One region of the Aeromicrobium halocynthiae genome, then DNA from elsewhere that is predicted to be linked to it. Evidence: predicted binding sites of a transcription regulator. Region 1 holds the regulator's gene; the other holds the start of a gene.
What was found. Region 1 encodes LexA, which represses DNA repair genes until DNA is damaged. Its sites were predicted from a motif close to TCGAACANNTGTTCGA; they were not measured.
Positions count from the first base shown of each region.

Region 2: ABD213_RS02965 (HNH endonuclease signature motif containing protein) is a predicted target of LexA. The motif match lies at 2,808-2,823, and genes of this name have one in related genera.

Region 1 is NZ_BAAAPY010000006.1:137,736-143,762, reverse strand. It holds gene ABD213_RS10120 (hypothetical protein) at 1-494, shown strand, start outside; gene ABD213_RS10115 (type 1 glutamine amidotransferase) at 523-1,224, opposite strand; gene ABD213_RS10110 (LysM peptidoglycan-binding domain-containing protein) at 1,409-1,795, opposite strand; gene lexA (transcriptional repressor LexA) at 2,101-2,907, shown strand; gene ABD213_RS10100 (ATP-dependent DNA helicase) at 2,959-4,923, opposite strand; gene hflX (GTPase HflX) at 4,996-6,027, opposite strand, start outside.
Region 2 is NZ_BAAAPY010000001.1:604,164-610,190, forward strand. It holds gene ABD213_RS02955 (HpcH/HpaI aldolase/citrate lyase family protein) at 1-676, shown strand, start outside; gene ABD213_RS02960 (HpcH/HpaI aldolase/citrate lyase family protein) at 688-1,566, shown strand; gene ABD213_RS02965 (HNH endonuclease signature motif containing protein) at 1,590-2,804, opposite strand; gene ABD213_RS02970 (TetR/AcrR family transcriptional regulator) at 3,355-4,002, opposite strand; gene ABD213_RS02975 (hypothetical protein) at 4,352-4,930, shown strand; gene ABD213_RS02980 (FUSC family protein) at 4,876-5,991, opposite strand; gene ABD213_RS02985 (GroES family chaperonin) at 6,003-6,027, opposite strand, start outside.

The DNA of each region.
Region 1 (6,027 bases):
CGACCGCACAGCTGTTCGTCTCCCTCTTCGACGCCGAGGCCCAACCGGTCGAGCTGCCCGTCGTGGTGAGCGCGGACTGGCAGGTCACCGAGGCCGCTGCCGAGGACGTCGACCCGGACGAGGAGCCCGGCGACGCAGGGAGCCCCGACGAGGCCGCCGGCACCCCCGCTCCGCTGGTGACGCTCGAGGTGCACGCGGTCTACTACGTCGGTGACGTCGACGAGCCGCGCATCGTGCTCATGCGCCGCACGATCGGCATCGGCGGGAACGACCTCGGCCGCATCGACGCGCCGAAGACGTGGCTCGTCGACACCGACCTCGTCGGCGCCGACGAGTGCGCCTTCTACACCGACGGCTTCGTGCGGCCTACCGAGGAGGAAGTGCCGGCCGTGGAGTACCTGCGCTTTCTCGAGGAGGTCGAATCCGAGGAGCAGGACGCCGCACTGACCGCCATGACACCGCTGGCGGACCTGCGCGCCGCGGCGTGCGACTGAGGGCGAGCGTCCTCGGCCGACGTGGCCCTCAGGTCTGCGGTGAGGGCCGACGCACCCGCAGGTAGGCCAGCGCGGCGTCGACGAGCTGGTGTGCCGACGCCTCGGCACGACCCGCGCTCAGCAGGGCGTGACGCCTCAGCAGCGACGGGTCGGCGCCGGACAGTCGGACGGTGTCGGCGTCCTCGTCGACCCACCGCGCATAGGTCTGCGGCGTCACCTCAGGGTGGAACTGCCACGCGATGGCCGGGGTGCCGAGGCTCTCGTCGGTGAAGCACTGCGGACCGAACCAGCTGCTGCCGAGGACACGGGCCTGCTGCGGCGGCACCATGACGTCGCGGTGGAACTGCGCCCAGGGACCCTCGGGGCACAGGACCGGGTCGACGGTGTCGACCCGCTTGAACCCCACCTCGGGGTCGTCGCCCCGGTAGGAGGTGCCGCCGAGGGCGCGGGCGAGGACCTGCGCGCCGAAGCAGATGCCCATCACCGGGGTGCCGGCGCGCAGCGCCGCACGGACGAGCGCCTCCTCGGCCTCGACCGACGCCTGCCAGCGAGGCTCGTGGGCGCCGCGCTCGGAGCCGAGCAGCAGCACGAGGGCCGACTCGCCGAGATCGGTGAAGACCGGCAGCTCGTCGCGGTCGAGCCACTCGGGGCGGTAGCCGAGCTGGGTCAGCCGAGCGACGACGTACCCGCCGTCGCGATCGGTGTCGTCGGCCACGACGTGGAAGCGCATGGCGTCATCATGCCCGTCCGCTCGTCGCCTCGACGCGCGCAGGGTCGGGACCGCCGGCTGCGGGGACGTCACGCCTGCGGCGGCAAAGGTGAACCCGACAGAGAGCCCGATCCGCGCACGACAACGGACACGGTGAGGGGTGCGGACCGCTCGGGCCGCACCCCTCACAGCGTTCTCGAGTGCCTCACTCGTAGACGGGCACCGCGAGCTCGCGGCCCATCTGCAGGGCACCGGCGCTGGAGAGCGCGTTCATGCGCATGATGTCGTCGACCGTGCGGCGCGGGTCGCCCGTGGGGTTGGCCTCGACGGCGATCTGCCAGAGGGTCTGGCCCGGCTGGACCGTCACGACCGTGGTGGCCGGGACGTCGCCCCGCTCACCGGAGGCGACGACCGACGGGCCGAGGGCCACGACGGCGAAGGCGATGACGGCGAGGGCCGCTGCCAGCACGACGAGGCGACCGCGACGCGTCAGGCGCACCGCGCCGGCGGAGCCGGAGGTCGAGGAGATGGGCCGCGTCGACGTGCGGGGCGCAGTGGTGAAGTGGCCGGGAGCGAGGGTGATGGTGCTCATGGGTGCCTCCGTGGGGAAGGGAACGGGTGCTGTGGAGTGAGGTGTCCGACCGAGGTCCGCGATGTCACTCGATCCGGGCCGCGGGGTGGTGCGACGGGGAACAGACGTTCGATCGAACACGTGTACGACACTACGACAGACCTCGGACAAAAACAGCCCCGAATCGAACGCGGGAGCGACATCGACCCCATCAGGCCTGGAATCGCGGGCAGAAATTTTTCGCAAGAAGTTTCGCGAGGCGTGTTCACGACACGCCGATCGAACAGATGTTTGGATCTGTCCGTGGAGGTCGTTACGGTGATCACATGAGCGACGACACGAAGACCTCCGACTCCCCCGAGGCTGGTACGCCAGCGGGCACGACCGCCCAGGCACCCCGCCGCGGCCGCCCGAAGGGTTCCAAGAACTCCCCGCGCGAGCTGCCCGACGGTCCGGTCGACGAGATGACCGGCCTGACCGAGCGGCAGCAGAAGATCCTCGTCTTCCTGCGCGAGATGATCGAGAAGCACGGCTACCCGCCCAGCATGCGCGAGATCGGTGTCGCCGTCGGCCTGGCCAGCACGTCCTCGGTCGCGCACCAGCTGCGCGTCCTGGAGCGTCTGGGCTACGTCCGGCGCGACCCGAACCGGCCGCGTGCCCTGGAGATCTTCCTGCCCGAGGTCCTCAAGGCCCGTCGCACGCTCGGTCCGGCCGAGGAGGACGAGGCCGACTCCACCGGCATCGGCGACGCCCGCCCCGCCGCCACGTACGTCCCGATGGTCGGCACGATCGCCGCCGGCGGGCCGATCCTCGCCGAGGAGCGGGTCGAGGACGTCCTTCCCCTTCCTGCCTCCATCGTCGGCGACGGCACCCTGTTCCTGCTGCAGGTCCAGGGCGACTCGATGATCGACGCGGCGATCTGCGAGGGCGACTTCGTCGTCGTGCGCCAGCAGCCGATGGCCGAGAACGGCGAGATCGTGGCCGCCATGCTCGACGGCGAGGCCACCGTCAAGACGTTCCAGCGCAAGGACGGCGCCACCTGGCTGATGCCGCACAACGAGAACTACTCCCCGATCGACGGCACCCACGCCACCATCTTGGGCAAGGTCACCGCGGTCCTTCGTCGTCTCTGACCCGGGGGCCGACCAGCGCAGGGCGTCAGCCCTGACCCACCGACCGCGACGTCAGGACTCGTCGAGTCGTCGCAGCGCGCCGAGCACGGCGTCGCGGTCGGTGGTGCGCCACATCGGCGGCAGGGACGCTGCCAGGAACGACCCGTACCGGGCGGTGACCAGTCGGGGGTCCAGGACCGCCACGACCCCGCGGTCGTCGGCGCGGCGGATCAACCGCCCGGCTCCCTGGGCCAGCAGCAGCGCGGCATGGCTCGCCGCGACGCTCATGAACCCGTTGCCCCCGCGCTTCTCGACCAGACGCTGGCGGGCGCTCATGAGTGGGTCGTCCGGGCGCGGGAACGGCACCCGGTCGATGATCACCAGCTGACACGTCGAGCCCGGCAGGTCGACGCCCTGCCACAGGCTCAACGTGCCGAACAGGCAGGTGGAGTCCGTCACCGCGAATCGCCGCGCCAGCTCCGGCAGCTGCGCGTCGCCCTGGCACCAGATGTCGAGGTCCGGGAGTCGCTCGCGCGTCGCCGCGGCAGCGGCCTCGGCGGCCCGGCGCGAGGAGAACAGCCCGAGGGTGCGTCCGCCGGCGGCCTCGACGAGCGCGGCGATCTCGTCCAGCTGCGCCTCCTGCAGCCCGTCGCGGCCCGGAGCCGGCAGGTGCTTGGCGACGTAGAGGATGCCCTGGCGGCCGTAGTCGAAGGGCGAGCCGACGTCGATGCCGCGCCACGACTCCTCGTCCCCGGCAGGCAGGCCGAGCGAGACCGCCAGCGGGTCGAACCCGCCGCCGAGGGTCAGCGTGGCCGAGGTCAGCACGACGGTCTTCTCGGCGAACAGTCGGTCGCGCAGCGCGAGGGAGACGTCGATCGGCGCGATGCGCAGCAGCGGCGCGCCGCTGCGCGTCTCTGCCACCCACAGCACCTCCGTCTCCTTGCCCGCAGCCATCCGCTCGGCGATCGTGCGCAGCTCCTCCAGCTGCGCCTTGGCCTGCTGACGGCCGGCGTCCTCACCGTCCTTCTCGTCGGCGGGCTTGACCAGCGCGGAGACCACGTTGCGGGCCGCGTCGCGCACCATCGCGAGGGCCTCGGACAGCGCCTCCTCCGCTCGCTCGATCCGACCCACCTGCGTGTGGCTCAACGCGTCACCGAGCGCGTCGGCGGCCTCGGTGAGGTCGTCGACGGCACGGTCGGCACGTTCGCCCCGCACCTGCGAGCGGGCGCGCCGCGCCGCGCGCTCGACGGCGCCCGCGTCGAGCTCCGCGGTGGCAGCCTGCGTGACGCGCGCGGCCAGCTCGTGGGCCTCGTCGACGACCACGGCGTCGTACTCGGGCAACATCGGGACGCCGTCGATCGCGTCGATCGCCAGCAGCGCGTGGTTGGTGACGACGACGTCGGCCTGCGCGGCGTCGTCGCGGGCACGCTCGGCGAAGCACTCCTCGGCGTAGGAGCAGCGGGTGGCGCCCAGACACTCGCGGTGGTTGACGCTGATCTGGCGCCACGCCCGCTCGGAGTGCGCGGGGGCGGAGTCGCGGTCGCCGACACTCTCCTTCTCGGCCTGGTCCTCGGCCCAGCGGCGCAGCGTCACGACCTCCGCGCCCAGCTCGCCCTCGGGCACCTCCACGAGCACCCCCTGGTCGTCCGGGACGCCCTCGCGCACCCGGTGCAGGCAGGCGTAGTTGGCCCGGCCCTTGACCACCGCGCAGTGCGGCACCTCGGCACCGACCGAGGCAGCGGCCGACCGCAGCGCGGGGATGTCGCGCTCGATGAGCTGGTGCTGCAGGGCGAGCGTCGCCGTCGCGATCACGACCCGCTCGCCGTGCAGCATGCTCGGCACGAGGTAGCCGAGGGACTTGCCGGTGCCCGTCCCCGCCTGCACCAGCAGGTGTCGCTCCTGGTCCAGCGCCTCCGCGACGGTCTCGGCCATCGTCACCTGGCCGGGCCGTTCGCTGCCGCCGACGGCGTCGACGGCGGCGTCGAGGACGGTACGCACGGTGGGCCGCACGGTCGGAGCAGTCGTCGGCTCAGGCATGCACGGAAGCCTAGGTCAGCACCCGCGTGACCCGGCCCGGGCGTCCACAGCGCAGCAGGCGACGAGGGCCGCTCAGGCGTGCTGCAGCTGGTGCGCGAGGTCCTCGGGCACCCGCGCCACGAGGTGGGTGCCGTGAGCGCCGTGCTCCAGCGTCTCGATGTCGCCCTGCTCGTGCACCTGGCTGAGGAGGTCGCCGCGGGCGTACGGGACGACGAGGTCGACGAGCACCGCAGGGCGCGGCAGGTCCGCCTCGACCGCCAGGAGGAGCTCCTCGATGCCCTCCCCCGTGCGCGCACTGACGAGCACCGCGTGCGGCTCGGCCGCCAGGAGCTCCTTGACGGCGAGCTCGTCGGCGGCGTCGGCCTTGTTGACGACGATGATCTCCGGCACCCCCGTGGCGCCGATGTCGGCGAAGACCTCCCGCACCGCCGCGACCTGGCCGCGAGGGTCGGGATGGGAGCCGTCGACGACGTGCAGGACGAGGTCGGCGTCGGCCACCTCCTCCAGCGTGGACCGGAACGCCTCGACGAGCTGGTGCGGCAGGTGGCGGACGAACCCGACGGTGTCGCTGAGGGTGTAGACGCGACCGTCGGAGGTCTGGGTGCGGCGTGTCGTCGGATCCAGCGTGGCGAACAGGGCGTCCTCGACGAGCACCCCGGCGCGCGTGAGCCGGTTGAGCAGGCTGGACTTGCCGGCGTTGGTGTAGCCCGCGATGACGACGGCCGGGACGCCGTGACGACGACGCTGCGCCTTCTTGATGTCGCGCGTGACGCGCAGGTCCTTGAGCTCGCGGCGCAGCACGGCCATGCGCGCCTGGATGCGCCGACGGTCGGTCTCGAGCTTGGTCTCGCCGGGGCCACGACCACCGATGCCCTCACCGCCGGCCGCGCGGCCACCGGCCTGACGCGACAGGTTGCCGCCCCAGCCGCGCAGGCGCTGGGTCTGGTACTGCAGCTGGGCCAGCTCGACCTGCGCCTTGCCCTCGGAGCTCTTGGCGTGCTGGGCGAAGATGTCGAGGATCAGCGCGGTGCGGTCGACGACCTTGACCTTGGTGCGGTCCTCGAGGTTGCGCAGCTGGCTGGGCGCGAGCTCGCCGTCGCAGAT
Region 2 (6,027 bases), on a different contig from region 1:
CGCGCAGGACATCCACTACGTCGACCGTCTGCTCGCCCAGCTGGAGGCACGTGCCGGGCTCGAGCGGCCGATCCTCGTCCACGCCATCCTCGAGACCGCAGAGGGTGTCGCGAACGTCGAGGAGATCGCCGGTGCCAGCCCGCGCATGCAGGGCATCAGCCTCGGCCCGGCCGACCTCGCGGCGAGCCGACGCATGAAGACCACGCGCGTCGGCGGTGGTCACCCCGGCTACCTGGTCCGCCAGGACCCGACCGGCGAGGACCTCACCGAAGGACGCACCACCTACCAGCAGGACCTGTGGCACTACACGATCGCGCGCATGGTCGACGCGTGCGCCGCGAACGACATCCTGCCGTTCTACGGGCCCTTCGGGGACATCAAGGACGTCGTGGCCTGCGAGGACCAGTTCCGCAACGCCTTCCTGCTCGGCTGTGTCGGCGCGTGGAGCCTGCACCCGGTGCAGATCGACATCGCCAAGCGCGTCTTCTCCCCCGACCCCGCCGACGTCGCGCACGCGAAGGAGGTCGTCGAGGCCATGGGCGACGGGTCCGGCGCCGTCATGATCAACGGCAAGATGGAGGACGACGCGTCCTGCAAGCAGTGCCTGGTGATGCTCGACCTCGCCCGTGCGCTCGCCGAGCGCGACCCCGAGCTCGCCGACGCCTACGACCTCTGAGGAGACCTCCCATGTCCGAGACCCCCACGCTCCGCGCCCGCCGTTCCGTCCTCTACATGCCCGGCGCCAACGAGCGCGCGCTGGAGAAGGCCAAGACGATCGACGCCGACGCCCTCATCCTCGACCTCGAGGACTCGGTGGCGCCCGACGCCAAGGAGACCGGGCGCGAGAACGTCGTCGCCGCGGTCCGCTCCGGCGAGTACGGCCACCGCGAGCTGGCGATCCGCGTCAACTCCATCGGCACGCAGTGGCACGACGCCGACGTCACGGCCGCTGCCCAGGCCGGTCCCGACGCGATCCTCGTGCCCAAGGTCGAGTCGGCCGAGCAGGTGCAGGATCTCGTCGCCGCCATGGAGGCCGCCGGTGCCCCCGAGCACACGCAGCTGTGGGCGATGATCGAGACCCCGCGCGCCCTGCTGCACGCCGAGGAGATCGCCGGAGCGCACGAGCGCCTGACGGTGATCGTGATGGGCACCAACGACATCGTCAACGAGACGTTCGGGCTGCACGTGCCGGGCCGCAACGCGACCGTGCTGACGTCGCTGGCGTGGACGCTGCTGGCGTGTCGCGCGGCCGGCAAGGTGGTCATCGACGGCGTGTACAACGCGGTCAAGGACCCCGAGGGCTTCGAGGCCGAGGCACGGCAGGGCCGCGAGATGGGCTTCGACGGCAAGACGCTCATCCACCCGAGCCAGGTGGAGCCGGCCAACACGATCTTCGCCCCCTCGGCCGAGGACGTGGAGCGCGCCGAGCAGCTCATCGAGACCTTCGAGCAGGCCAAGGCCGACGGCCAGGGCGTGGTGACGTTCAACGGCCGGATGGTCGAGGAGCTGCACGTCCGCGACGCCCGCCGCATCCTCGCCTTCCACGAGGCGATCCAGGCACGCTGACGCCGGACCGGGTGGCGTCGCCGTCACGCGGCGGCGTACTCGATGATCATGCGGGCGAGGCCCTCGCCGAGGATCGTCGGTGGTGCGGGGCGGGGGTCGTGCTCGGACGTGGTGGTCTCGACGGTGCGGCCGGTGGGCAGGGTCCAGCGCAGGACGCCGTGACCCTTCATCGAGTGGTGCCGCCTGCACAGTGCCCACATATTCGATCCGTTGGTCGCCCCGATGGGCCAGGGTTCTCGATGGTCCAGGTCGCACCTCTCTGCCGGAACCCGGCACCCGGGTGCTCGGCAGACCCCGTCACGGAATCGGATGGCCTTCGCCAACATCTCGGGGGCGAACCGGCCGACGTAATCGTGAGCCAACGTGTTCCCGTGGACCGGGTCGGTGATGATGCGGTGCCAGAACGTCTCGTCGGCATCGAGGTCATCGAGGATCCACGACGCGGGCACCTCCCAGCTGCCGTCGGAGGCTTCGGCGTGACCGTCGACCAGGCCTGTGAGGACATCCGCTTCGATGGTCACGGCGATGTCACCGGTCACGGTGGGCAGGTCAGTGGTCTCGCCGTGGGTGAGCCATGAGACGAACAAGTCGGTGGTGCGCTGGGACAGCGTCCGGCTGTCGTCGGGGTCGACGGGTGCGCGGGCGGCGCGGTCGAGGCGCTTCATCACGGCCACCGCCTGATGGGACGGCAGGGAGGCCGACAGCCAGGACATGCCGTCCTCGACGTGGGTGACCTGCACGTGCCGGTCCGCGCGGGCCTTCTCTGCCCGGTCCAGCGCCTCCTCCGGCTCGACGCGGGTGACGAACCGCTTGACCCACGCCCGCACCTCCGCCGTCGTGTGAGTCGTCGCGTACCGCAGCACGGACTCGTCCAACCGCGTCCAGGACTCTTCTCGCTCGAGCCGGTCCAGGCCGGTGGAGATCTCCCGAACCCGGGAGGCGTCGATCCGACCGTCGGTGAAAGCCACCCAGCATCGCGGAGCGCGTTCGATCATCCGGTCCGCGATGGCGAGCCGAGCATTGACCTGCTGCTCCGACAGGCCCATCTCCTGCCCGATCTCCAGAACGATCATCGACCGCTCCACCATGGCACGCATCGGCGAGGCCGACGCCTCGATCCTGGCGACCTCGGCGTCACGGAACCGGACCATCGCCACGTAGGACGACGCCTCGGCCATCGCCAGCGCCCGCGCCGCGAGGCCGAGTGACCCCTTGGGCCGGTTCACTCCGATGTCCATGAAACGAACATACGTGCGACCACTGACAGTCCTCTGCGCTCGGCGGGCCGTCGTCGAGAGGTAGAACGGCATGGACGGTGCCGGTCTCGATACGCGTCCGCGAGCTCCTTCGTCGCCGCGCCCGCTACTCGACCATCGAGACAGGGAAGGAGGTGGCGGGTGCGGGCGTGGGGCCCGGCGCCCACCGGGCGACCCTCGCAGGGACCGCCCGGCGGACCGGATCTCAGCGCAGTCCGCGCGCTCGGGCGACGTCGGTCTGCACCGCGCTCTTGGTCGCGGCAGCCTGACGCCTGCGCCGGACGGTCTCCGGCACGATCATCCGATCGAGTGGCGACGACTCGCCGAGGACGCGCCGACGACGGGAACGGGTGGCCAGGCAGGGGCTGGCTAGACGGGCACGACCTCGCGGGAGGGTCCGGTGGGCGTCGTCGCGGCGCGATGCGCGGCGACGGCGATGAACGGTGCGTTCATGGTCGGCCCTCCTTCCTGGTGCGATGTGCGGCGGCTCACGCCAGCGCACGAGCGCCCTGCTGCGCCACCTCCGGCCGCGTCACGCGGTGCGCGCCTGCGCCACGAGGGAGCGCGCGACGTCGGTGCCGGCCTCGGCGTGTGGACGCAACCGCATCGCGAGCCCACCGGAGGCGACGAGCACGAGCCGGTCGGCGAGCTCGGCTGCGGCACCCGCGCCGACGACGGGGACTGCGAGGTCGTGGAGGCGTCGCCGCATCGCCTGGGTCTCCTCCAGCAGTGCCGCCGCGAGCGGCTCCGGCGGCTCGGGGTACTCCGCCGACGTGCCGAGGAAGGCGCACCAGCGGGCCGCGGTGCGCTGGGCATGGAACCGCTCGAGGGCCGAGAAGATCGACAGGAGGCGGTCGACGTCGTCGCTCGCGCGCTCGACCTCCTCGTCCCACACCGCCAGCCACCGCTCGTGACGGCGCCGCAGGGCGGCGGCGACGAGCGCCTCCTTGCTGTCGAAGGCGCGGTACATCGTCGCCGGGGACACGCCTGCGCGGGCGAGGATCGCATCGACCGGGCTGTTCGCGATACCGCCGGAGAAGACGAGCTCGTCGGTGGCGTCGAGGAGCCGTGCGAGCGTGGAGTCGCGGATCGTCACGACGCCACCGCCGGGATGATCTCCTCCGGTGCGTCGGTCGCGTACTGCCTGGGCGCAGCCCTCGGCCTCGGCGCGGACCGTCACCCCTGTCGGCTCGTGGTCGCGGCGATCCTCACCGCGGCCGGTGGGTCGCTCGCGATGGCCCTGTCCCCCACGGTCGCGACGTTCACCCCCGCAACCGTCGTCGCCTCCATAGGCGCCGGCCTGGCCTCGCCGGCGATGGTCGCCCTCGTCGCCCGGGGGGTCGAGGACACGCACCGGTCCGCGGCCCAGGCCGTCGTCAACACCGGGACCGGACCCGGCCTCGTGGCCGTGGGCGCCCTCGCGGTCCTCCGGCCCCCGGGCCCGCTCCGCGCACGACGCAGCGCCGGACGCGCCGGACGCGCCGGCACGTTCGCAGGTTCGTCGGTGGTGGGTGCCCCTCACGTGCGCCGTGCTGCTCGGAACCACCTCCGCCGCGACGTGGACCTTCGGGCGGGTGCTCCTGGTCGCCGAGGGTGCGAGCGCGTCGACCTCCACCATCGCCTGGATGGCGATCGGTGCCGGCGGAGCGGTCGCGGCGCTGACGGCAGGAGCGCTGGACCGACTCGGGCCCCGAGCGGCATGGTCCCTGGACCTCGCCGGCGTCAGCACCGCCACGGCCGGTCTGGCCCTCGCGGCCGGATCCGACGTCGTCGGGTCCGTCGCCGTCGGGGCCGTCCTGGCGTGTGCGCTCTTCGGGTGGTCCTTCGTCGCCGCGACGTCCGCGCTGATCGCCTGGGGTGCCGACGTCTCCCCGTCGCGCGCAGGGGCCGCCACCGCAGCGTTCTTCGTCGCTCTGGTCGTCGGTCAGGCGATCGGATCGACCGCCCTCGCTGCCGTCGCCGGCGGCGTCGGCCTGCCCGGGGCGTTCTGGCTCGCCGCCCTCACCGGGCCCGTCGCCGCCGCGGCACCGGCCCTCGGCCGTCTCGAGGACGGTCAGTCGAAGTCGAGCAGCGCGTCGATCTCGTCGCGTGTCGAGCCTGAGGCGTAGAGCAGGTCCGCCGCGAGGGAGCGGACCTGCGCGGCGATGGCGGCGGTGTTGAGGGTGATGCGCTCCGTCAGCGCCAGGACGGCGAGCCGCGCCGCCTCGGCGAGCAGGTCACGCGCCTCGGCGAAGTCGTCGTCCTCGGAGAGGTCGTCGGCGAAGACGTCCACCGCGTCGGCCAGCGCCTCGATCGCCTCCCCCAGCTCGCCGGGGCACGGCTCGTCGTGGCGCAGCATGGCGGTCGTGCGCCGGGCCAGCACGCGGGCGTCGCGGATGGCGTTGTCGACGTCGCGCACGGCGCCGACGTAGCGCTCGAGCTGGGTGCGCTGACGCCAGCGCACCGGCGACATCCGGGCGATCTCGCTGACGTTCTGCGCCGTGGACTCGAGGTCGTTCAGGTCCGGCTGCAGGCCGCGCGCACGACCGAGGGCCGCGTCCGCTGGCTCCGGGTCTCGCTCGGCGATCGCGCGTGCCGTCCCCCGCAGCACCGACGCGAGCTGGCGCAGGATGCGTTGGACCTCGGAGTCGATGTCCCGCACCGGGTTGCGCGGGAGCAGCAGCACCATGGCCATGCCGCACAGCCCGCCGACGAGGGCGTCGATGAACCGTGTCACGGCCGGGTTTCCCGCCCCGGCCACCGGGAGCACCGCCGTCAGCAGGGCCGCCGACGATGCCGCCTGCGTGAGCGCCAGGCCCTTGATGCCGACCAGGATGCCGACCGTCACGCTCAGCACCACGACGAGTGCCATCTGCGCCGTCCCCCGACCGATCGTGAGGATGATGAGCTCGCCCACCAGGACGCCCACGGAGACGCCGAGGACGATCTCGGCGAGCGTGCGCCCCCGCAGACCCGCACCGGCGGTGATGACGAGGATGGCGGCGATCGGCGCGAAGAACGCCTGCTGGTGACCGAAGACGGTCGTCGCGACGAGGTAGGCGAGCGCCGGCGCCACGGCGAGCCGCACGAGCAACCTCCACCGGCGCCGCAGCAGCGCGAGCCGACCGCGCAGCGACACGGCAGGGCGCCTCAGGCGCACGCGGCGCAGAGGGACGTCCCGTCCACCCATGCTCGCTCCCCTCACAGGTACAGGCCGGTCTGGCCC